3 regions of the Paenibacillus sp. JT31N17 genome follow, and region 1 is predicted to be linked to each of the others. Evidence: riboswitches for the same ligand, from Rfam matches in the RefSeq annotation. Region 1 holds a riboswitch; each other region holds the start of a gene.
The links. A riboswitch is a leader RNA that binds a small molecule or an ion and turns the genes downstream of it on or off. The one in region 1 is predicted to bind cyclic di-GMP.
Positions count from the first base shown of each region.

Region 2: linked by a shared signal. The riboswitch ahead of AC0YOB_RS25460 (acyl carrier protein) and the one ahead of AC0YOB_RS21560 (hypothetical protein) in region 1 are both predicted to bind cyclic di-GMP.
Region 3: linked by a shared signal. The riboswitch ahead of AC0YOB_RS25860 (transglutaminase-like domain-containing protein) and the one ahead of AC0YOB_RS21560 (hypothetical protein) in region 1 are both predicted to bind cyclic di-GMP.

Region 1 covers NZ_JBWDNP010000006.1:445,464-452,713, reverse strand. Annotated here, with positions in the region: gene AC0YOB_RS21575 (glycoside hydrolase family 88 protein) at 1-343, shown strand, start outside; gene AC0YOB_RS21570 (lipopolysaccharide biosynthesis protein) at 340-1,887, shown strand; gene galE (UDP-glucose 4-epimerase GalE) at 1,893-2,942, shown strand; cyclic di-GMP riboswitch class II at 3,045-3,127, shown strand; gene AC0YOB_RS21560 (hypothetical protein) at 3,107-3,313, shown strand; gene AC0YOB_RS21555 (helix-turn-helix domain-containing protein) at 3,317-3,646, opposite strand; gene AC0YOB_RS21550 (ABC transporter ATP-binding protein) at 3,940-5,742, opposite strand; gene AC0YOB_RS21545 (lasso peptide biosynthesis B2 protein) at 6,095-6,553, opposite strand; gene AC0YOB_RS21540 (lasso peptide biosynthesis PqqD family chaperone) at 6,581-6,895, opposite strand; gene AC0YOB_RS21535 (aldolase) at 6,892-7,250, opposite strand, start outside.
Region 2 covers NZ_JBWDNP010000009.1:244,014-251,263, reverse strand. Annotated here, with positions in the region: gene AC0YOB_RS25485 (3-oxoacyl-ACP synthase III family protein) at 1-453, opposite strand, end outside; gene AC0YOB_RS25480 (SDR family NAD(P)-dependent oxidoreductase) at 511-1,260, opposite strand; gene AC0YOB_RS25475 (hypothetical protein) at 1,294-1,527, opposite strand; gene AC0YOB_RS25470 (hypothetical protein) at 1,644-2,597, opposite strand; gene AC0YOB_RS25465 (3-oxoacyl-ACP synthase III family protein) at 2,684-3,673, opposite strand; gene AC0YOB_RS25460 (acyl carrier protein) at 3,764-4,021, opposite strand; cyclic di-GMP riboswitch class I at 4,205-4,298, opposite strand; gene AC0YOB_RS25455 (ABC transporter permease) at 5,067-5,999, shown strand; gene AC0YOB_RS25450 (carbohydrate ABC transporter permease) at 6,013-6,900, shown strand; gene AC0YOB_RS25445 (ABC transporter substrate-binding protein) at 6,960-7,250, shown strand, end outside.
Region 3 covers NZ_JBWDNP010000010.1:72,606-79,855, forward strand. Annotated here, with positions in the region: gene AC0YOB_RS25855 (SdrD B-like domain-containing protein) at 1-1,543, shown strand, start outside; gene AC0YOB_RS25860 (transglutaminase-like domain-containing protein) at 1,825-2,637, opposite strand; cyclic di-GMP riboswitch class I at 2,652-2,732, opposite strand; cyclic di-GMP riboswitch class I at 2,772-2,854, opposite strand; gene AC0YOB_RS25865 (class D sortase) at 2,920-3,564, opposite strand; gene AC0YOB_RS25870 (Hsp20/alpha crystallin family protein) at 3,870-4,313, shown strand; gene AC0YOB_RS25875 (hypothetical protein) at 4,471-4,884, opposite strand; gene AC0YOB_RS25880 (ParA family protein) at 4,847-5,665, opposite strand; gene AC0YOB_RS25885 (LysR family transcriptional regulator) at 5,702-6,586, opposite strand; gene AC0YOB_RS25890 (extracellular solute-binding protein) at 6,748-7,250, shown strand, end outside.

The DNA of each region.
Region 1 (7,250 bases):
ATTTGCGGCAGCCTCCCTCGCCTTCCAGGGCACGGAGGGGAACTGGAACTGGACGATTACCCGCCAGGAGTCCAGAGCGGATTCGTCGGCCACGGCGGTGCTTGGCTGGTTTCTCGGCGAAGCTTCGCATCTGGAGCATCTCGCGGAGGCTTGCTCCAAGGGATCGCAGCGGGCAGCCTCTTATTTGATGAAGGTAACCAGGCGCAGCGGTGCAGTCGATTTCTCCCAAGGGGATACGAAGGATATCGGCGTATATTCCATGCTGTTCAATATTTTGCCCTTCACGCAGGGGTTTTGCATCCGGATGATGACGGACAAGGGCCGGGATCAGGTGCCGGCATGAGAGTCCGCAGCTCATTAATTAATATTGCGGCGGGACTCGGCAACCAGATCGTGATTACGGCCCTCAGTTTTATTTCCAGGACAGTGTTCATTAACAGCCTTGGCATCGAGTATCTGGGTATTAACGGATTGTTCACCAATCTGCTGACAATGCTCACGCTGGCGGAGGCGGGTATCGGCTCCAGTATTATCTACAGCCTCTATAAGCCCGTCGCGGACAATGACAGGGACACCATCAACAAGCTGATGAAGCTGTACCGGAATGCCTATCTGGTCATTGCTCTCATCGTGGCGCTCCTTGGCTTATCCGTGCTGCCTTTCCTTGACCATTTTGTCAAAGATTCCAGCGTGGAGCATCTTACGGCCATTTATCTGATTTTTTTGCTCAATACCGTCACCCCATACCTCTTCTCTTACAAAAATTCATTTCTGAACGTCAGCCAGAAGGGATATATCGTGACGCTTGTGTTCACCTTGTCTTCGATTCTGTCAACCTGCCTGAAAATAGGAATTCTTACTTACACGAAAAACTATATTCTTTTTCTGATGATAGACAGTGTGATCACGCTTAGCACCGCGGTTATCCTGACGGTAACCGTCAACCGGATGTATCCGTTCCTGCGCGACAAGGTCAGCGGAGGGCTGGACAGCGTGACGAAGAAGGGGATCATCAAGAATGTGAAAGCCATTGTCCTGCAGAATACAGGCAGCTACTTCGTGCTTGGGACGGAGAATATTCTCATCTCAAGCTTCGTAAGTGTTGCGGCTGTCGGCTTGTACTCCAACTACAAGATGCTGATCGAAATCGGGCGGACCTTTATCAATCAGATTTTCAGCAATATGTATCACAGCATCGGCAATCTGGTATCCAAGGAGAGCAAGGATAAGATATTTGCAGTGTATAAAGTGACGCTGCTGCTTAATTTCTGGTTGTATTCGCTGTTTGTCATTCTCTTGTCCCTATTAATCGAACCGTTCATCACCCTGTGGATCGGTCCGGATTTCCTGATGAGCGGCAGCGTGCTCGTTCTGCTGCTGGCTCTGTTTTATGAAAGAGGCATGAGAAATTCCATCACGACGGTGAAAACAACGGCAGGCATCTTCCATCAGGACCGTTATGCCCCGCTCATTCAGGCGGCCGTATGCCTTGGCGTGTCCATTACGCTCGTCCAGACGATCGGGATAGCCGGCGTGTTTATCGGGTCGCTCATCAGCAGCTTGGCCGTTCCCTTCTGGACGACTCCTTATTTTGTCTACCGGAATGTATTCCAGCGGCCCTTGACGGATTATTTCAAGACCTATTTCATCTATACATTGGCAGGCGCGGGTGCTTATGCCCTTGCCAGCGCAGTATGCCATTTCATTCCCGCGAACGGCTTTGCAGAGCTGATAGGGAAAGGCATTGCGGGCTTTTTCACCGTGAATGTTCTTTATATCGCACTGTTTCACCGTACGGAAGAGTTTGGCTATCTGCTCGGAATCAGCCGGAGCATCATCCGCAGGCTGGCGATGAGCCGCAAGGTCAATCACAATATGGAGGGATAATCCTTATGGCGATATTGGTTACCGGCGGGGCCGGATATATTGGAACCCATACCTGCGTCGAGCTGCTGGAGGCCGGATATGACATCATTGTGGTGGATAATTTCGCCAACAGCAGCCCGGAGGCGCTCAATCGGGTAAAGGAAATCACAGGGAAATCCTTTCGGTTCTATCAATTGGACGTAAGAGACCGCAGCGCTCTTGAGGCCGTTTTTGCAAGAAATCAAATCGATGCCGCCATCCATTTTGCCGGTCTCAAGGCGGTCGGCGAGTCGGTTCGTTCACCGCTTTGGTATTATGAGATGAATATGAACAGCACGCTGGCGCTGTGCGAGATCATGAGCAAATATGGCGTGCACAAGCTTGTGTTCAGCTCTTCTGCCACCGTGTACGGGGCATCCGGGGATATGCCGGTGTCCGAGAATTCGCCCATTGGCGCATCCAGCCCCTATGGCCGCACCAAACAAATGATTGAGCAGATATTGCAGGATCTGGCGGCATCCAATCCCGAATGGGGAATCAGCATTCTCCGCTATTTCAATCCTGCCGGCGCCCATAAGAGCGGGAGAATCGGTGAGAATCCCTCGGGCACGCCTAACAATCTGATGCCTTATTTGTCGCAGGTGGCTGCCGGGAGGCTGGAAGAGCTGAGCATATATGGAAGCGACTATCCTACCCCTGACGGCACGGGAATCAGGGATTACATCCATGTTGTAGATCTGGCGCTTGGGCATATCAGAGCCCTTGGACGCATTCTGGATTCATCGGGTCTGAATATTTACAACCTGGGAACCGGGCGAGGTTCAAGCGTTCTGGAGATGATAGCGGCCTTCGAGAAAGCGACGGGGATTCATGTGCCGTACCGCTTCGCTGCCCGCAGGCCGGGGGATATTGCGGTCAGCTGCGCGGACATCCGGAAGGCCAGACAAGAGCTTGGATGGACTGCAGACCGTTGTATCGAGGAGATGTGCGAGGATACTTGGCGATGGCAGGCGAATAATCCCGAAGGCTACGATATCCATGAGAATCGGTTCATGACTGCTTTACTAAAAATGTGAATTATTCGACAAAATTAGTTGAAAAAATCAAAATTCGATCGCACGAAGCGACAGCATCAGCGGAAAGGCTTGATTATAATGGTGAATATAGAAAACGATTACATTTAAATAGGAGACGAAGAAGTGCGTTTTTACCTGGGCACCTTAAACGCATGGAGTCAGTGGTGCAACCGGCCGAATTCGGAGCGGAGGAAATGGTTATGGCGCTTGCAGAACGGATTCGCAAGGATAATTTGGACAAAGAGTGGGTTGAATTGATTATGATCGCACGGGCAATGGGGCTTGACCGGGAAGTCATCCGGGGTGTTCTGAGCGCCCTCCCGAAACTGGAAAACGGCACATTACCCATGGAAGAAAATACATCTACATAGTGCCTAATCCTTGTGGAGCCTCCATTTGTTGAATTCCAGAAATTCTTTAAACTGTTCCTTGCTCACGCCTGATGCCATGGCTTCGCGTACGAGGTCTTCCCATTCCCGGTCAAGCTGCCTTGCTTCGTCATCGGACTTCTGGACGTGAAGCAGTTCTTCTACGGAAATACCCAGTACGGTTCCGACTTTCTCGAGAAATTGAATGGAGGGATTTTGCTGAATCCCACGTTCAATGGAACTTAAGTAGGACTTGGCCACGCCCGCCCGCTCAGAGAGCTCGGTTAAAGAGAGCGCCTTTCTTTTGCGCAGCAGTTGTATGCGTTCTCCAATCATTATACGTATCCTCCAATGTTATAGCTTGCTGAACCTTATTATATCGGATTCTTCTTCATTAAGAAAGAATCTGTTGCTTATAACGAACAGTTGCGGAAAAGTGAACAGCGGTTTTATTGCGCTGAAGACTTTTCCGCTTTTTTTTTGAAATATATGAAAGTATAAATCCCGATTATACTTTGCTTATATTTCTGAGGGAAGAAACCAGGGTTTTGCCGCCAAAGGACGGCGATAGCCGTTTCTTTTCATGCATGGCCGCATGAATCTGCCTGTTTCCTCATCCTCTACGGCAGCTATACAATGGCTTCCTTCTGATTATCAAGCAGATGGCCGAATACTCCGTCCCGATCAGACGCAAGCTGCATGAAGCCTCCGCGCTGCACCACTTTCCCCTGATCAATGACAATGACCTGATCCGCGTGACGGATTGTGGATAAACGATGGGCGACCACAATAATGGTCATAGTTCCTTTCAACCGCTCCAGCGCCTCCTGGATTTTCTTCTCGTTCTCGGTATCCAGCGCGCTTGTCGCCTCGTCCAGCACGAGCACGGCCGGTTTGCTGATGATGGCCCGCGCCAGCACAAGCCGCTGCCTTTCGCCTCCGGACAGCCGGATGCCCCTGTCGCCAATGAGCGTTTCCAGCCCCAGAGGCAGCGCACGGACAAATTCAGCGGACGAGGCGAAGTCCAGCGCTTCCCACAGCTGATCCTCGCTGGCATCGGGCCTGATCATCAGCAGGTTTTCCCTGATGCTGGCATTGTACAGAAAGGGGTCCTGCGCCACATAGCCGATGGACCGCCGGTAGGCAAACAGATTCGCGTTGGTAATGGGTTCTCCGTCGATGAGAATCCGGCCCGATTCAGGCTGCATCAGGCCCATCAGCAGATCGATCAACGTGCTTTTTCCCGCGCCGGAACGTCCGACAAAGGCTGTCATCCGGTTAGCGGGAATGAACAGATTAATTGCCTGAAGCGTATGCGCAGCCTCCTGCCGGTGGTAGCGGAAATACACATTGTCACAGGTAAGCCCATGCTCCAGACGAAGCGGGGCCGGACTCAGGCCGGCAGGACCCGCCTCGTGCTGCTCCACCGCTTCCGCGCATTCCTTCTGGAGGCTGATGAGCGCTTTGAAGGCGGGGACCGTTGCCGCCAGCTGCTCCAGATTGGATTGAATGCCTGTGAATCTCGGCCACAGCCTGGCGAAGATCAGGATAACCAGCAGAAGCTGGGGACCCTGCGTATGAAAGAACTGGAATGAGATAAACACGAAGCCCGCGATCAATAGAGCAGAGGATATTTTGTAAACCAGCTGCGAATTCATTCTGAGCCGGATATACTCCATCTGCTCATGCATCATCCCCTGGGTAAGCGAATGAAGCCAGCCCAGGCGGGATTCCTCGAGGTTGTTGCTCTTGATGTCCTTGATACCGTTCAACTGATCGGTAATGCCGGCAAGGTAGCTTTGCGAGAGCTCCGAGGTTTGACTGCCGAGCACCTTCGCCTGATGAATATATTGGCGCGAGAACAGCGCAAGAACCGTTCCGCAGCCCAGTACGAATAAAGTCATGGCCGGCGAGAGCCAGAAGGCGAACACAATCTGGATAAGCGTAAACAGGAAGGAGGTCACGAGCTGGAGAAACAGGTTGATTCCGCTAATGACGCGCGCAAGCTCGATCGTTAACAGATTAATGAGATCCGACTTCCTCTTCTGGAGGAAAAAGGACCACCTGGACGCGAGCAGTGTGCTGTAGGTTTCAAAGCGCAGCTTGCGGCTGAAGATCTGCTGGATCTCCACATTGCGGATCGTTATTTTACGCTGAATGAGATTTTGACCGAACACGATCAATACATAAAGAGACAAAATCAGGGTCAGCGCCAACGTCTGTGGCATTGCCCGCAGCTCTTCGAGAATTTTGAAATCGTAGCCGCTTGCCTGCTGTACGCTCAAAATCCCACTCATGCTGATCATGGGGATCAGCAGCAGAATGCCGAGACTTTCAAGGAGACTGCTGAATACCATACCAAGCAGATTGATTGTGAGGGCAGCTCCGGAATAAGCGTATAGACGCTTCATGTAATGCAGGATGGGGTTCATCAAACTCGCTCCTAAAGTGAGACCTCTCGCCACCATTCCTATGAACGGCGGCAGCCGGTTTTTCCCGGCCTTATAGCCTGTATCAGTTTCACGTAGATAAATGTCTATAAGGTCTATGCGAAGAAACTAACTTAGCCGCCAGTGGATGGCGTCAGCCGTTTCTTCCCGGCCTTATAGCCTGTATCAGTTTCACGTAGATAAATGTCTATAAGGTCTATGCGAAGAAACTAACCTAGCCGCCAGAGGACGGCATCAGCCGTTTCTTCCCGCCTTATAGCCTGTATCAGGTTCACGTAGATAAATGTCTATAAGGTCTATGCGAAGAAACTAACTTAGCCGCCAGTGGACGGCGTCAGCCGTTTCTTCCTGCCTTCGCAAATTTCTGCACAACGATAAACCGGTTCATAACTTCCGCGCCGGTAATATAGACGGGGCCGCTGCGCAGCCAGGCATGGGCAATGAGCTGCCCGGTCTTGTCTTTGGCAGTTCCCATGTAAAGGGTGCTGTCGATTCTGCGGCGCTCCAGCATTTTCATGCCCGCGATGGCGCGCACCAGACATTTGCTCTCCCATGGCGTATGCCGGCTAACGGTATTGATTGCATGCGCGACCTGTCTGATTGCAGGCATACAGGGCGGGTCATAGTCCAGGGAGGTTTCCCGGGTCTGCTCTCCCAGCTTCGGGGCGATGGCGGCGAATGGCCGGAACAGCTGGCATCGTGCCCAGCCCAGCAGCAGACATGCCTCGACGAACATGAGCAGCGTCCTTCTGTCCGTATGAAGCAGCTTGCGGAGAATTCTGAAGATTTTCATATGAGGTCCCTACTTTTTAAATGAAAATTAGGATGCAGACAGATGTTCATCCGCTTGGGCGTACAGGATCAGTTCATGCTCGAGCAGATGGTTCAGAAACAGCAAAACATCGCGTTCGCATTCGCTGCTGTCAACCTCGTATTCAGCCGTCAACGTTTCAACGATCCGGACAACGGGACTGCCTGCGCCGATCAACTCCCACATTCTCCCGCCGGTCTCTCCCAAATTATAATATTTGCCATTGCGGACGCTCAGCATGACCTTCTCGCCATCCATGTCGCTCACGATATTGCCGGGGTATTGCGAGACAGTTCCGGTCGGCTGTACAACGCTTGGGTTCATGATGCTTCCTCCTTTTGAATGGTTTCGAGCAGAAGCGAACTGAGCAAGTGCGCGGTGAATCCGGAGGCGGGACGGCCGATCCGGTATACCGGAAGCCGGTTGATGAACCGGACAAGCATGCCGAAATGCCATTCCATGAGGCCCATCTTCTCCATTAACGAGCGGCGGAAGGTGTGGCGCAGCAGGGTATGGAACCGTTCAAGCCCGTCAACCGGCTGAATCCCGGTATCGGTTTCACCCGGCACCAGCTCGAATACGCCGCCAAGCGGCAGGGGAGAAGGGTGAAACCCGGAGCGGACCGGCACCGCAAATTTAAGCTCACGGTCAAATAGCGGCTTGCAATCTGTATGATGAA
Region 2 (7,250 bases), on a different contig from region 1:
TAGGGGACGAGTAGAATTGTCTTTTGGGTTTACAAATTTACTAACCGTATCTGCGGTGACCAACAATACATTTTTCACGGTTCCATTTTCAATTAGTCCTTTTGCTAGAGACAGTCCATAAACATAACCTGAGCATGCAAGATTGATATCCAGAGCTCCGCATGTTTTAGGTAACCCCATTCGATGTTGAACAGCACAAGCTGTGGCCGGCGTGAAAAAATAATCAGGGGTAGTCGTACAATATATTAAAAATTCAATTTCTGATGGATCGCATACATTGGTGTCAAACAACTTTTGTATCGCTTGGCATGCTAGATCTGATGAATATTCATTTTCTGCTGCAATATGCCTAGAGTAGATGCCTATTTTTTTGGTTATATTACTATCCGGATCATTCAGCTCTTGATTAACTGGAACAAAGATTTCAATGGCCCTCATATAACTTGCATGCAAAAATATCACCCTCTTCATATAATTGATACTGGGACATTAAATTTCCTATATATTTGCCTATTTGAAAGAGGCATATCCATCGTCAAGCATAACAACACTTCCATTAATAGCACTGGCTTCATTTAATGAAATCATGTATACAGAATCAGCGATTTGTTCTGGCTGGATCAGCTTCTTGCTCATCATCTTAGATTCGAGTAACTCTAAGAAGCCGCTATCTTTGTAGGGCTTGATGATGTCGGTATCCACGTAGGCTGGTGCCACACCAACAACCCTAATGCCGTGAGGAGCGTATTCAAGCGCGGCAGCTTTGGTCATCATGTTGATTGCACCTTTGCTTGCGTGATAAGGGAAGGTACCCACACTGGCCAAATAACCAAATGTAGATGAATTGTTTATGATAATTCCCTTCGTGTTTAATTCCACCATTTTCTTCCCGGCTGCAACAGTTCCATAAGCTACGCCATGCTGATTCACATTAATAGTTTGGTGGTATTCATCCATATTGAACTCTAATAATGGTGTTAGGAAGCCTTTCCCGGCGTTATTAAACATCACGTCAAGGCTGCCAAACGTTTCTACAGCTGTTTCGATCAAGGATTCCACTTCCTCGTACTTCGAAACATCTGTTTTTACAAAAATTGCTTCTCCACCATTCGACTTAATGTACTGAACAACTTCATGTCCACGCTCTTCATTAAGGCCTGCAATGACGACTTGGTCACCTTGTTGCGCAAACTTATAAGCTGTATGCTTCCCTATACCACGTGTTCCTCCAGTTATAACCGCCACTCTCTTGCTAATCATCATCACTCATCCTCAAAGTTTATTTTGTACAACCTACTCTTCTACCAAATAGGTCAGAATATAAGCTAATACCACCTCTAACACGAGAATGTCTGCCATTGGAGCCAGTGCATGAGCGAACAACCGGGCGAGAGCTGTCCAAGCACAATGGATGGTCGGATTGATAATCTGGGTACGCATCAATTGGCATACTTTCGGGCTGCTTTCACCTGCCACAATTTTGAGCTTGAAGGCCGGCTGAGAAATCTCTTGAAGAGCCTGCTCGATATCGGAAGCTCACCGGTAAGCCTGACCAGCTTACGTATAGGCCCCAAGCCTGTAGCATCCGGAAAACCCTTACTTTTACTTTTTTTTGCAATTACAATCGGTTTTTTTTCAACGCTTCAAACTTTCTCAATTTCTAAAAAAATAACTACCTGGTTTTGCTCCACAAAGATATCGACATCGTTTATACTTTCTTGTGGTATTAGTTCTACGAGCTCTTGCATTTGTCCATTAGTTCGATAAATAAGCCACCAATCCATCACAGCTTCCATATAGCCACAATCAGCAACGTCCGGAAGATAATTACCTATCAACAACCGTCCTCTTGGGTTTAGTAAATCAAATAACTTGCTAGTTAATTTTTTTGCTACGCTATCCTTCAGATAATCATATAGACCAGCAGTGTATATCAAATCAAACTTAGGAAGAGACACTCTATCTTTAAGAATGTCAAGAACAGAGGCATGTATGGCTTCACCAAAGTCTTTTATCAGCTCTTCTGTCACAGAAAGGGATTCTTTATCTTGATCAATGGCCACAAACTTACCAATACTTTGGTTATTAGTCGTAACACTATCTTGCACTTCTCTTAAATGACCAGAAGAGATCGCAAGAATAGAAGGATTCTTAATTCGTTCTGATGTTTGATTAATTTTTCTGGAGAGGATACGTCTTCTTTCACGAACAGCATTGCATGCATTGCTTATGCTGTTTAACTCGTAGTATAGAGCCTCCGAAACATCTGCTTGTCCCTCCTTGAAAGGTAGCAAAGTTTTGTCATTATAAGCATAAATCAAGTCCATCATGACAGGGTCACCTGCATAGCCACGTGGTTTTTCGAACACTCGACGTGTTAGTGGCTCCTGTAGAAAGAAATGGTGTATTGAATGTTCACGATATTGTATGATAAATCGTTCCCAGTCTTCTGTTGATAAATGTGTACGTATGTTTCTTAATCCACCATACAAAGTACTTAAAGCTGCAGAGAATTGACCTTGATTAATCAATCCTTCAACCTGACCAAAAAGAAGCTCTTTTATATCCGTAATGTCCAACCTATCGGCTAGATTCAATTTAGTGCACCTCCGCAATAATCATGAGTACGTCCATTATATAGAGAGCATTTCGGATATTATTCGATTTAGATTAGTCCTTTCATTTACCAAGTAAGAGAGCATACTCCCCATGACAGACCCGCACCAAACCCGGCAAGCATCAGTTTATCCCCACGTTTAATTCTTTCAGCTTTCAATTCGTGGTATAAGGCAATGGGAATAGTTGAAGAGTTCGTATTTCCGTAGTCCCGAATCTGTATAGAGAACTTGTCTTTAGGAATCTCTAGCTTACCGCGGAGAGCGTCTATCACATATTCGTTAGCTTGATGAAAGACAAAGAAATCGTAATCATGGACAGTCTCTTTGTTTTGCTCGAGAAATCTTTTTATACTTAGTCTTACTTCTTTTAATACAAAATTAAAGACATCGAAGCCATCCATATAAAGTTCAGCTCTTGAACGCGTGTTACCCAATTTATCAACTTGTTCTACTAGCGCTTCAGGAGTAATGGGTTCGCGTAACCCACCTGCAGGAATGATTACTTTGCCTACACCACCACCATCTGTACCAAAAGTGAAGGTTCCTATAGATGAAGTCCCAAGTTCACTCCTGGATAGTAAAGTAGCCGTTGCACCATTTCCAAATAAGGGCCGTATAGATTTGTCTTTAGGATTTACAAATTTGGTGCTAGTATCTGAGGTGACCAACAACACATTTTTCGCCGTTCCGTTTTCAATCAATCCTTTGGCTAAGGAAAGTGTATACACGAACCCTGAGCATGCAAGGTTAATATCCAAAGCCCCACACGAATTTGGTAGACCTACTCGATGTTGAATTAAACAGGATGTTGATGGCATTAGATAATCAGGTGTTGCCGTACAGTACAATAGAAACTCAATCTCTGACGGGTGACATACATTAGAATCAAACAATTTTTGTATGGCTTGACATGCTAGGTCCGAGGGGTATTCATTATCACCAGCGATATGTTTGGAGTAGATGCCTGTTTTTTGGGTTACGCTACTTTCTGGATCGTTATATTCTTTGTTCTCAGGAACGGAAACTTCAATCGCTTTTATAAAACTTGTATACATAAATCTCACCCTCTTTGTCGCAATGATGGAGACCAAATATATTCAGTGTAGACCCGAATAAGATCAACATTAAAACTACAAATCAAATCATTACTCCATTTTAGATAATTTCGTTTCCACTTGATCGATTATCTTTTTGACAGTAGAAAAGTCCGAAATGAGTAGTTCGTCACCATCATTAAAATTAACTCCAGTGCTATCTTCCAAATCAATTACCAGTGTCACGAAGTCCAAAGAGTCTAGTCCTACCGCAGTTAGATCTTCGTTCATATCAATCTCACGTTGTAACTTCAATGTTTGTTTCACTATTGCAATAATTTCCGGTGTGACTTCATTAATAGTTTTCATTAACTTATCTCCTCATTAATGTAATTTTGTAGCTTAAATGAATAGTTTAGCTATTTTTCTGTTCAACCAACCCGAACAGATAGGCGAATGATCCTTTCAAATCGGATCCTACAATATTTTTTGTACGCAAAAAACCTCCAATCTAATAGATTAGGAGAATACGAAGGAAAAATATCCATCATATTCGGTAACTGGCTGGCATCATGGAATAGCTCGTCCACCTTAGCCCCTATAGCTTTGCGTCCCCCCTTTTCAGATGGGTTTGCCTTTGTCGCATGAAATTTTAATTTACTTTACTAATATATACTTATATACCACATTATAGAATGGTCTTTTCGACCTATTTCGGTAAATTTCAACAAGATTCGTGCAAAATTCTTATGTGAAACGAAATATATGACCCCCTCTCTACGTTTAATATCTTTCAAATTGCTCCCCCACGCCCGCCGCGCCAGGAATTTTTAAGCATATATCGATTTCCTAAAACTTACCTTTACATATGAATTTAACTAATTTTTTATAGGTTTCCGCCTATCTCAACAATTGATCAGCAAAACACCCAATACTAAAAAAACCTCTATAACATAAATTAACCCAATAATAACTTGTATCTTTACTCTTAATTTCTTATATCGGTTTATTTCGTATATTTTTGAGCTGCATATATTAGAAACCATAATCTCCGCGAGACTCCTCCCATTGCATGAAGGAATCGACAAAACTTTACAAAAATCGCCATCCCTATTATAATACATTTGCTTACAAGATTAATTATTTTGTTTGTAAATTATTGTACATATTGAGAGGGTTAAAAGGAGGTGTAGCGGCAAAATATTGGATATTATTGGAAATATAAAAAACGATGGGAATCTATAATTCATCTATATGAAAAACACTCAAATGAATGCGCGCTTGACAAAGATTTTTGGATTTAAGCAAGACAGACAAGGTCAAAGCAATTATTTTAAGTTGTGAAAACTTCCGGTTTTGCTTCTGCTTTTGTCGTCATTACCGACGATCTCGTCATGTAGAAGGGAACATCGAAATGAAACTGCTAGTGGCCGGTAAAAAGGCTAAAAATCTCCGGCGATACGTTGCGTTAGGGCTTATGATGCTGCCGGGCATCCTCTACCTTTTGATCAACAATTATTTGCCGATGTTCGGCGTCATCATCGCGTTTAAAGATTTCAACTATACCAAGGGCATCTTCGGCAGCAACTGGATCGGGTTCAAAAATTTCGAGTATCTATTCAAGACATCCGATGCGCTCCTGATTACCCGAAATACCATTCTATATAATGCCGCTTTCATCTGTTTAAACCTAATCGTGCCGGTCTTTATGGCGATTCTGCTCAATGAAGTCAGGAAAAGGTGGCTATCGCGCTTTTATCAGACCGTTATCCTGCTGCCCTACCTGATCTCGATGGTCATCGTCGGCTACCTCGTCTTCGCGATGCTCAGTGCGGATACCGGCTTCCTGAACAAAACGGCCCTGCCGATGCTGGGCTTGCCGGACTTCTCCTGGTACAGCGAGGCGCATGTATGGCCTTATATTCTGACCGTTGTTCATCTATGGATCAGCGCGGGCTCCTTGAGCGTGATCTACTTAGCCTCGATTATCGGCATCGATCCCGAGTATTACGAGGCGGCTACGATCGATGGGGCCGGTAAGTGGCAGCAGATCAAGCGCATCACAATTCCGCTGCTGGTGCCGGTGATTACGATTATGACGCTGCTGCAGATCGGCCGCATCTTCTATTCCGACTTCGGCTTGTTCTATCAGGTGCCGCTGAACGCGGGCGCTCTGCAATCGACGACCAACGTCATCGATACGTATGTCTACCGCTCCCTGATGACACTCGGCGACGTCGGCATGTCCTCGGCAGCCGGCGTCTATCAATCGCTTGTCGGTTTCGTATTGGTGCTGGCGGCTAACTTCGTCGTCAGAAAAATTAACAAAGATCACGCTTTATTTTAAGAAGGTGGCTCGCATGAAAACGAATAACTCTGTCTGGCAATGGTTCGTGCACATCGTGCTGCTCTTCATATCGACCTTATGCCTGCTTCCGTTCATTTTACTGCTCATCACATCCTTTACGGACGAGCAGTCGATTCTTCGCCACGGATATTCCTTTTTTCCGGAGGCCTTCAGCATGGCTGCCTATCAGTACTTATGGCATGAAATCGACCGCATTTTGCGCGCTTACGGCATCACGATCGCCATTACGGTGATCGGGACCGTTGCCGGACTGATCATTACGGCGCTTCTAGCCTACCCGCTGTCGCGAAAGGAGATGCCTCTCGGCAGGTTCTGGTCGTTCTTCGTGTTCTTTACTATGCTGCTTAACGGCGGACTGGTGCCGCAATACTTAGTCTACACGCAGCTGCTCGACCTGAAGAACACGCTTTTCGCACTGATCGTGCCGGGACTGTTAATGAATGCCTTCTATGTGATGATGATGCGCACGTTTTTCGCGACGTCGATCCCGGCTCCCGTAATCGAGTCGGCCAATATAGACGGAGCCGGCGAATTCCGGACGTTCGTTCAGATCGTGCTTCCGCTGTCGCTGCCGATCTTGGCAACCGTCGGGCTGTTCCAAATGATTCATTATTGGAACGATTGGTTTAACGGCATGATCTACATTACGGACAGCAAGCTGTTTAGTCTGCAGAACCTGCTGAACCGCATCCTGCTCGACTTCGATTTCCTGACCAGCAGCAACTTCGCAGGTAATACGGGCGATAGATATGCTGATGTTCCGAAGGAGACGGTGCGCATGGCAATGGCGGTCATCGGAATCGTTCCGATTCTGATTGCCTATCCGTTCTTCCAGCGCTATTTCGTAAAAGGGCTCACGATTGGCGCAATTAAAGGGTAAGGCCTTCTCCAGTTTTCCGCTGGTTGGCATATAACATTCTCTCAGGAGGTTTTCATTCCATGTTGAAAAAACGAAAAGCCGTACAAGCAGGACTGGCTGCCCTGCTGGCATCGGTAATGCTGCTGGCAGGCTGCGGCGCGAATAACGCAAGTAGCGCTAATAATGCGGGCGGCACCCAAAACGCTGGTGGGTCATCGTCATCCGAGCCAACCTCATCGCCGACATCAATCGCGTCGGACCTGCCTCCCTATGAGCTTAAGATCGCCTTTTGGGGCAATGATCAGAAGGATTTACCCGAAGTCGAAGAAGCAATGAACAGAATTTTGAAAGAAGAAATCAATGCCACGATC
Region 3 (7,250 bases), on a different contig from region 1:
ATTCTTCTACAGTGGACAGTATGAAACAACCAAACCGGTGGTTGGATCGCCCGAGGCGGATTCCAACAGCACGGACGGCAACGGCTTTACCGATGAGATTGTAATCGGACCTTCCAATTGGGTGGATCCGACGATCGATCTGGGATTGGTTCCACGGGGCGTGATCGGAAACTATGTATGGCTGGACCGAAACCGGAACGGTATACAAGACGAGAATGAGCTTCAGGGAATCAACGGACTCGAAGTCCAGTTGTTCAAAGATGATGTGTCAGGAACCCCTGTCGCCGCTACAACAACTGCAGCGGATCCGACAGGCAGAGCGGGTTATTATTTGTTCGACGGATTGCTGCCAGGCGACTATTTAGTCAAGTTCATTGTGCCTGCCGACTATATGAGGACCGTTCAGGAACAAGGAGCCGACGTCAAAGAGGATTCCAATGCAACCGATGAGAATGGTTTTACAGCTAAAATTCAAATCGGCGAAACTCCCGGCTGGGAGGATCTCGGCATTGACTTGGGTCTTGTTGCCAAAGGCGTCATTGGCAACTACGTATGGCTGGACAGCAGCGGGAATGGCATGCAGGATGAAGCTGATGACGACGGTATTAACAACGTGAAGGTCAAGCTTTATAACAAAGACATGCAATTGCTTGCAGAGACTTTGACTGCAGATGATGCTGCAGGGAAACCGGGTTATTATCGGTTTGACAATCTGGTCGGAGGCCAATATTTTGTTCAATTCGAAGCTCCTGAGGGCTATGAATTGACAACTCCGGAAGCAGTGGGAATAGCGGCTGATAAAGACTCCAATAAGCTGACTGACGGTACTACAGCAGTCATCACGATTGGTGAAGACGCCCCGCGGGGATGGGAAGATCTCACGATCGATTTGGGATTAATGTATCCTTATTATCCGTACTTCCCTCCACTTGATCCGGAGGATCCGACAACACCTGACGATCCGGAGGATCCGGCAAATCCGGCAAATCCGGCAAATCCGGGAATGCCGCCGGTTGATCCGGGAGCACCGGGCGAACCAGGTTCGCCAGTCAATCCGGGTAACCCGGGTACACCATCGAATCCAGGTGAGCCGACTGATCCAGGCGCAGAACCTGGCAGCGATACACAAGTACCGCAGCAGGAAACAACCGTACAGGACAAACCGATTAAAGGGACGGTTAAAGTACCAGAAGGCGGCAATGTTGCAATCGGTACCCAACCGGAACATGGTACATTGACGGTTGATCCGGATGGTAAATGGATGTATACACCTGAACCGGGCTATACGGGCGAGGATCATTTCTCTATCATCGTAATTGACAAGGACGGCAACGAAGAAGAAGTCCTGTTCGATGTAAATGTGGATGAGATTCCTTTGGGCGGTATAGAACCCGGTAATGACGATCCAGGCAGCAGCACACCTGGCAAGACGCTCCCCAAAACAGGGGAAAGCAGTTCTTTGCCGCTTCAACTTGCAGGACTGTGCCTGGTCATTCTCGGAATTGTTTTGCTGAGATTGCGCCGGAAGCATCTCCAGAAATAAGATCATTTTTAGTAAAAATCCATCAGGAGCTGTTCCTCCGCATTATCATATGAGGAGGCGCGGCTCCTCATATGATAATGGTGAGATGCACAATAGGTGAGGCATTTGTCATGAAATAAAGGATTGCATATCCAGACCACTTAATACCGAACTGCCCGTTAAAATGCAAAAAAGAGACTTTACAGGAGGGGGGATCCTGTAATAGTCTCTTTTTTGCGCTATTTGCTGTCTTAAGCTGCTTTTGCTTAATGACAGATGCTATCAAGCGATCAGATTAATGCTTAATAGAATTTAGCTGCTGCGTATTTGCCGGCTTCTTTGAACATTGAACTGCTGCTTGTGCTGGTTTTGCCCAAACCGGAATCAACCGTTGTATCAATATTGCTCCATTTCCCGTTAATCATTACCTGGTTCCAGGCATGGTAGCCTTTCACATAATCGGTTGTTCCCATAACCAGCTTTGTAGGGATGCCGGCGCTGCGAGCCATGACTGCAAACAGGGAGGAGTAATCATAACAGATGCCTTTGCCTGATTTCAACGTTCTGTTCGCATCGGGAATATAGTCCGTTGTTACAGATGTGCTCAATTTGGAATCATATTTGATGGTTTTAACGATATAATCGTGAATCGCTTTGACTTTGTCTTCAACTTTCGTTTTGTTTTTCGTCAATTCCTTGGCTTTGGCGACAGCAGTCGGAGAGCTTTTCCAATTGATATTTTGCACGGAACCGAGAAATACACTGCTGTCATCGCTCAAGTTCAGGTTAACTGATTCCGTACCGATTTTTTTGTATTTGGTGCCGGTAACATTTTGCATAAGAGAGATAGTATAAGCACCATCACCAAGCTGCAGGGGGAAGTATTCCATCGTACCTGTGGCAGGCAATTTGTATGTATAAGTGACTCCGTTTTTGGTTATTAACAGCACAATAGGTGTTTTTGCGGCAGGTTTAAATGCAGCTCCGATAACTCCATTGTCCAATTGCTTCGTATCGAGCCAAGTCGGGGAGTCCGTACCGGATGCAGCTACAGTCGTGGAGAGGGGAAGGGACAAAATGATTACGGTCGCGAGAACAAGAAAAAAAGATTTCATGAAATAAGACTCCTTTCGGTAGCTGGCTGCCATCCAAGCGGGAAGGCCCTTTAGCTTTGCGTCCCTGTCTTTCGACAAGTTTGCCATTTATCGTTGAGTGTTTATTGTTTTTAGAAAACAAAAAAAGACAAACTTTCGGTAGCTGGCTGCCATCCAATAATGGGAAGGCCCTCTAGCTTTGCGTCGCTGCCTTTCGACAGGTTTGCCGTTATCGTGACTTATCTTGACATTTACTATACCAATATTTGATAGAATATACAACTATTTTTAAGTGATAATAGATTACATTTTCGCCTGGACAATCAGACGATGGGTCGGATTAATCAGCGGATCGCATGTGATAAGCGTGAGCACCCTGTCGGTGTCATTGCCATTCAATACGGACAGGTCAGTTGGCTTGACGACCGATATTTTGAATACGGTATATTCCATAACCTTGTCTTTGACCCGTATCGTAATTTTGTCGCCCATCTTCACTTCACCCAGCCTATTGAACAATCGGCCTTTCGTATGAGCCCGGTGTGCAGCCAGGGCAGCATTGCCAATATCTCCAAGTGCGGCTGTTTCTGTCAGATGGACAGCGGCGTACTTCATGTTTTGCGTTGTGGCGCCTTCCAGAACAGGAAGCTTCACATCGAGGCTGCCGATTTCAATAACAGCGATTCCTTGAGTATCTTCCTTGCTCTGATCGTCGCTGACAGCCTCAGGTAAGGCAGCGTCTGCTTCATTAGAAAACAGGTCGGATAGTCGCTGGTAACTCTCTGCAAGCAGGCGATCGGATTTCTCAGCCGCGGAGGCGAAGGTATTATGATCCATGCGATCAAGCAGACGCCGCTGCTTCTGATCATAATGCCATTCTTTTGCAAAAGGCAGCGCAATCAGCACAAATCCAGTGATGATCAGCAAAAAAGAAAGCAGTTTCTTCATGTTGGCAGGCCCTCCTGTAAGGCCATTATACCAGATAGGAACTGTACAAAATCTGAACAACATGTGGAATGTAACGTCCTCATGGCTATTCTGGGCAGCACGCCAGCTGCAGTGTAAGGTCAAAAATAGTCAAAGTCAGAGAAAGTCAAAGAAAGACTGAGAAAAATAACGAGGGGACTGCCGGATTTCCTTAAATTCACGGAAAATGATTTTTATTGTTGTTTTATCGGGTTTGAGGAAAGCAGACAGCAACCTTATAATAAAAAGTGTAAGCATCACATTATAAGAAATTGGAGGAGATGTACATGTTGGATTTAGTTCCGTTTCGGAAAAGAAATGAAGATGTCAGCCGCAGCTTGATGAAATCATTCCATGATATCTTCAATGAAGATTTCTTTGCGCCGATGAGAAGCAATACCCATCCATTCCGCACGGATATTCACGAACGCGAGGATGCTTTTCTGATTGAGTCCGAGCTTCCCGGATTCAGTAAAGCTGATATCGATATCAGCTACAGCAATCATTATTTGACGATTAAGGCTTCGCGCAACCAGGAACAGAATGTGGATGGGGAAGATCATCAGGTTATCCGGCGTGAACGTTATTATGGCGAATTTGTCCGCCGGTTCTATGTAGAAAATATTAAGGATGACCAAATATCGGCGCGCTTCGAGAACGGTATTCTGAAGCTGGAAATACCCAAGAAGGAAAAAGCGCAATCCGTTAAGAAACGCATTGAAATTCAATAAGATTTGTCTCTTTGGCTGAAGGTCTGATGAAATAATCGCTGTAATCGGGGAACACGGCCAAGGGTACAAGGGCAAACCACAACAAAACAGGCAGCTGGCGGAATACCCGCTGGCGGCCTGTTTTGTCATAAACACATCTATAATGGATGATGCACGTCTAATCCGCCGAAGGAGAATGGCCTGATCTGTCAAGCCCATCCAATGCCTGCTCCAGCGCATAATTGATAAGGTTGGTTTTGAAGCCTTTGCCTTTATCTTGCGATATCGTTTTGACCCGTTCCAGCAGATCCTTGCGGATATAAAATTCGGCTTTGGAGTGGGTTTCCTTGCGCAGCTTCTTATCCAGCTTGACCTGCGGCACCAGTTCCTCCACTTTAACAGCTGGAGTTGGCGGAGCTTCCTGACCGGGAGGATCGGCTGGCGATTTCCGGGCTTGCTTGGCTGCAGCCGGCTTCTTTCTGGTGCGCAGCGTTTTTTCGGCTTTTTCTACCATGGATTCCGGTGCAGCGGAGGACGGCTTGTCAGTAGGTTCTTCAAAGTTTACGAGCAGTTCTTTTTTTCTTGGCGGCATATTCGAACACCTCCTTGGCCAAAGTATAATAGGCTTCCGCAGCGGGATTGGAGCGGTCAGTCCATACAAGCGGCGAGCCCTCATAGGCTGCGGCGTTGGCAAAGCTGATCGACCGCGGAATCATGGTTTCGAACAGCCGGATATCCTTCTTGCTGCAGAACTCACGGGCATGGCCCACCAATTCCTGATGCAATTTGGACCGCCCGTCGACCATCATCGCAATGATGCCGGTAATCCGCGGCGAAGGTTCCTCCTTGGAGCCGAATGCTTCGATAGTCTGGATTACGCGCTGAAGCCCCTTGACGGAGAAGGCTTCCGGAACAAAAGGGATCAGCACATCAGTAGCGGCTTTCAATGCATTGCCGGCTATCAAGCCAAGTGAAGGCGGGCAATCAATAAATATGTAATCATAATCCGACTTGATCTGATCGACCTCTTTTTTTAGCAGCAGAAAAGGAGAGGGGTACGATTCCAGTTGGGATAAAATATGAAATTCCAGCATGTTGAACTTGTCGGATGCCGGAGCCAAATCAAGATTGGGTTTAATGGATATAAGGATATCCTTGATTGATTTGGCGCCAGTGAATACATCATACATGGTAAGTTCGGACTTATCGGGATCGCTGCCAAAAACAACGGCTGCATTGCCCTGGGCATCGGTATCTATAATCAGCGTCTTTTTGTCCGGGAACAGGGAGGAAGCCGCTGCGGCCAAATGAGTCACAAGACTTGTTTTGCCCACACCGCCTTTGTTCATACATACCGCGAATATTTTAGCCATGCTAAAATCAGCACCTGCCTATCCAATTGGTATTTATTACATTATATCAGAAAAGTGATCGACAAGTCTGCTGACGACAGCGGGAAGCTCCATTTCCTTGCGGACAGCAAGACAAATAAACCGGTGATTGATATAATTCGGCAGACCCTTCATCACCAGTTCTCCCCGTTCGACCTCTTTAAGCACACTTCTTTGCGGCAGAATGCCGATTCCAATCCCGCAGCGCACGCCTTCCTTGATAGGCTCAATCGCGCCAAGCTCCATGCTGACGGCAAGCTTCATCCCATTCTCGGCTGCCCATTCATCTGCAAGCCTGCGCGAGGTGGAGCCCGGTTCATGAACCAGGAAGGGAAGCCCGTGCAAATCATGAATCGTTATCTCTTCCTTGGCTGCCAAGGGATGCTGAGGGTGAAGAATCAGCTTGAGCATATCGGCCATCAACGGCCGCAGCTCGATCTGATCGTCCTCCATCGGAGTATGAGAAACAATACCCAGATCCAGCTCGAAGTTCTTCACCAGATCCACAATGAGATCGGCTTTTTTGACGGTCAGCTGCAGCGAGACATCGGGATAGTTCTGGCTGAAGCTGGACAATAACGGCGGAAGCAGGTAAGTGGCCGGCGTGTAGCTGGAGCCGATGCGGATATGGCCTTTGCGGTGTGACCGGTAGTCGGCCAGCGTTTGACCGGCGCGTTCGAACAGAGTCACAATCCGCTCGGCATAGGGCAGAAGCGCTTCTCCGGCATTCGTAAGGCGAAATTGCCGGTGGTATTTGATGAACAGCTCTACCCCGGTGTCCTGCTCCAGCTTCTTGATATGAAAGCTGACGGTGGGCTGCTTCAGGCCCAATTGGTTGGCCACCTCGGTCAGATTTTTATAGTTCACGGCGGCTACAAAGACCTTTAGCTGTTGTATGTTCATCGTGATGCCTCCTTTTGGCCTTATTATAGATGGTATCTATGTATCTATCAATATAATAAGATAACGTTAACAAAATCAATATACGACGTTAATTTCAAGTAAACAAAACTCGACTATTCTAAGTCTAGTAAAACGAAAAAGATTTAGGGAGGATTTTAGAAATGCGTAAAATGTGGAGTAAAAAGGTGGGGACTGTCCTGTTCATGCTGGCGCTGGTGCTGGCAGTGGCAGGATGCGGGAGCAACAATGGGGCCGGCAACACAAACACAAACGCGAATGCGGCAGCAGGAAGTGCTAACGCGTCGGGCAATGAAACTGGAACGGCTGCAGGAAACACAGCAGACAATACCGCAGGAAACACTGCGGAGAATGCAGCTGGGAATGCGGCAGCAAATGCTCCTGCTGAGGATCCGAATGACAAGTCCGACGATGAGCCTCTGACTGTCTATCTGAATGACTTTGATGAGATTATCGGACCAGAATTTGAAAAAGCGACGGGTTACAAAGTGAATCTTGTTGTCGGCAATGGCGCGGAAACGATGTCCCGTATCGAAGCGGAAAAAGGAAATCCGCATTGGGATGTTGTATGGATGGATGCTCTGCCTTCCATTCATTCACTGGGAGAGCAAGGCCAGCTGCTGGAAGACTGGCAGCCGGAGAACCT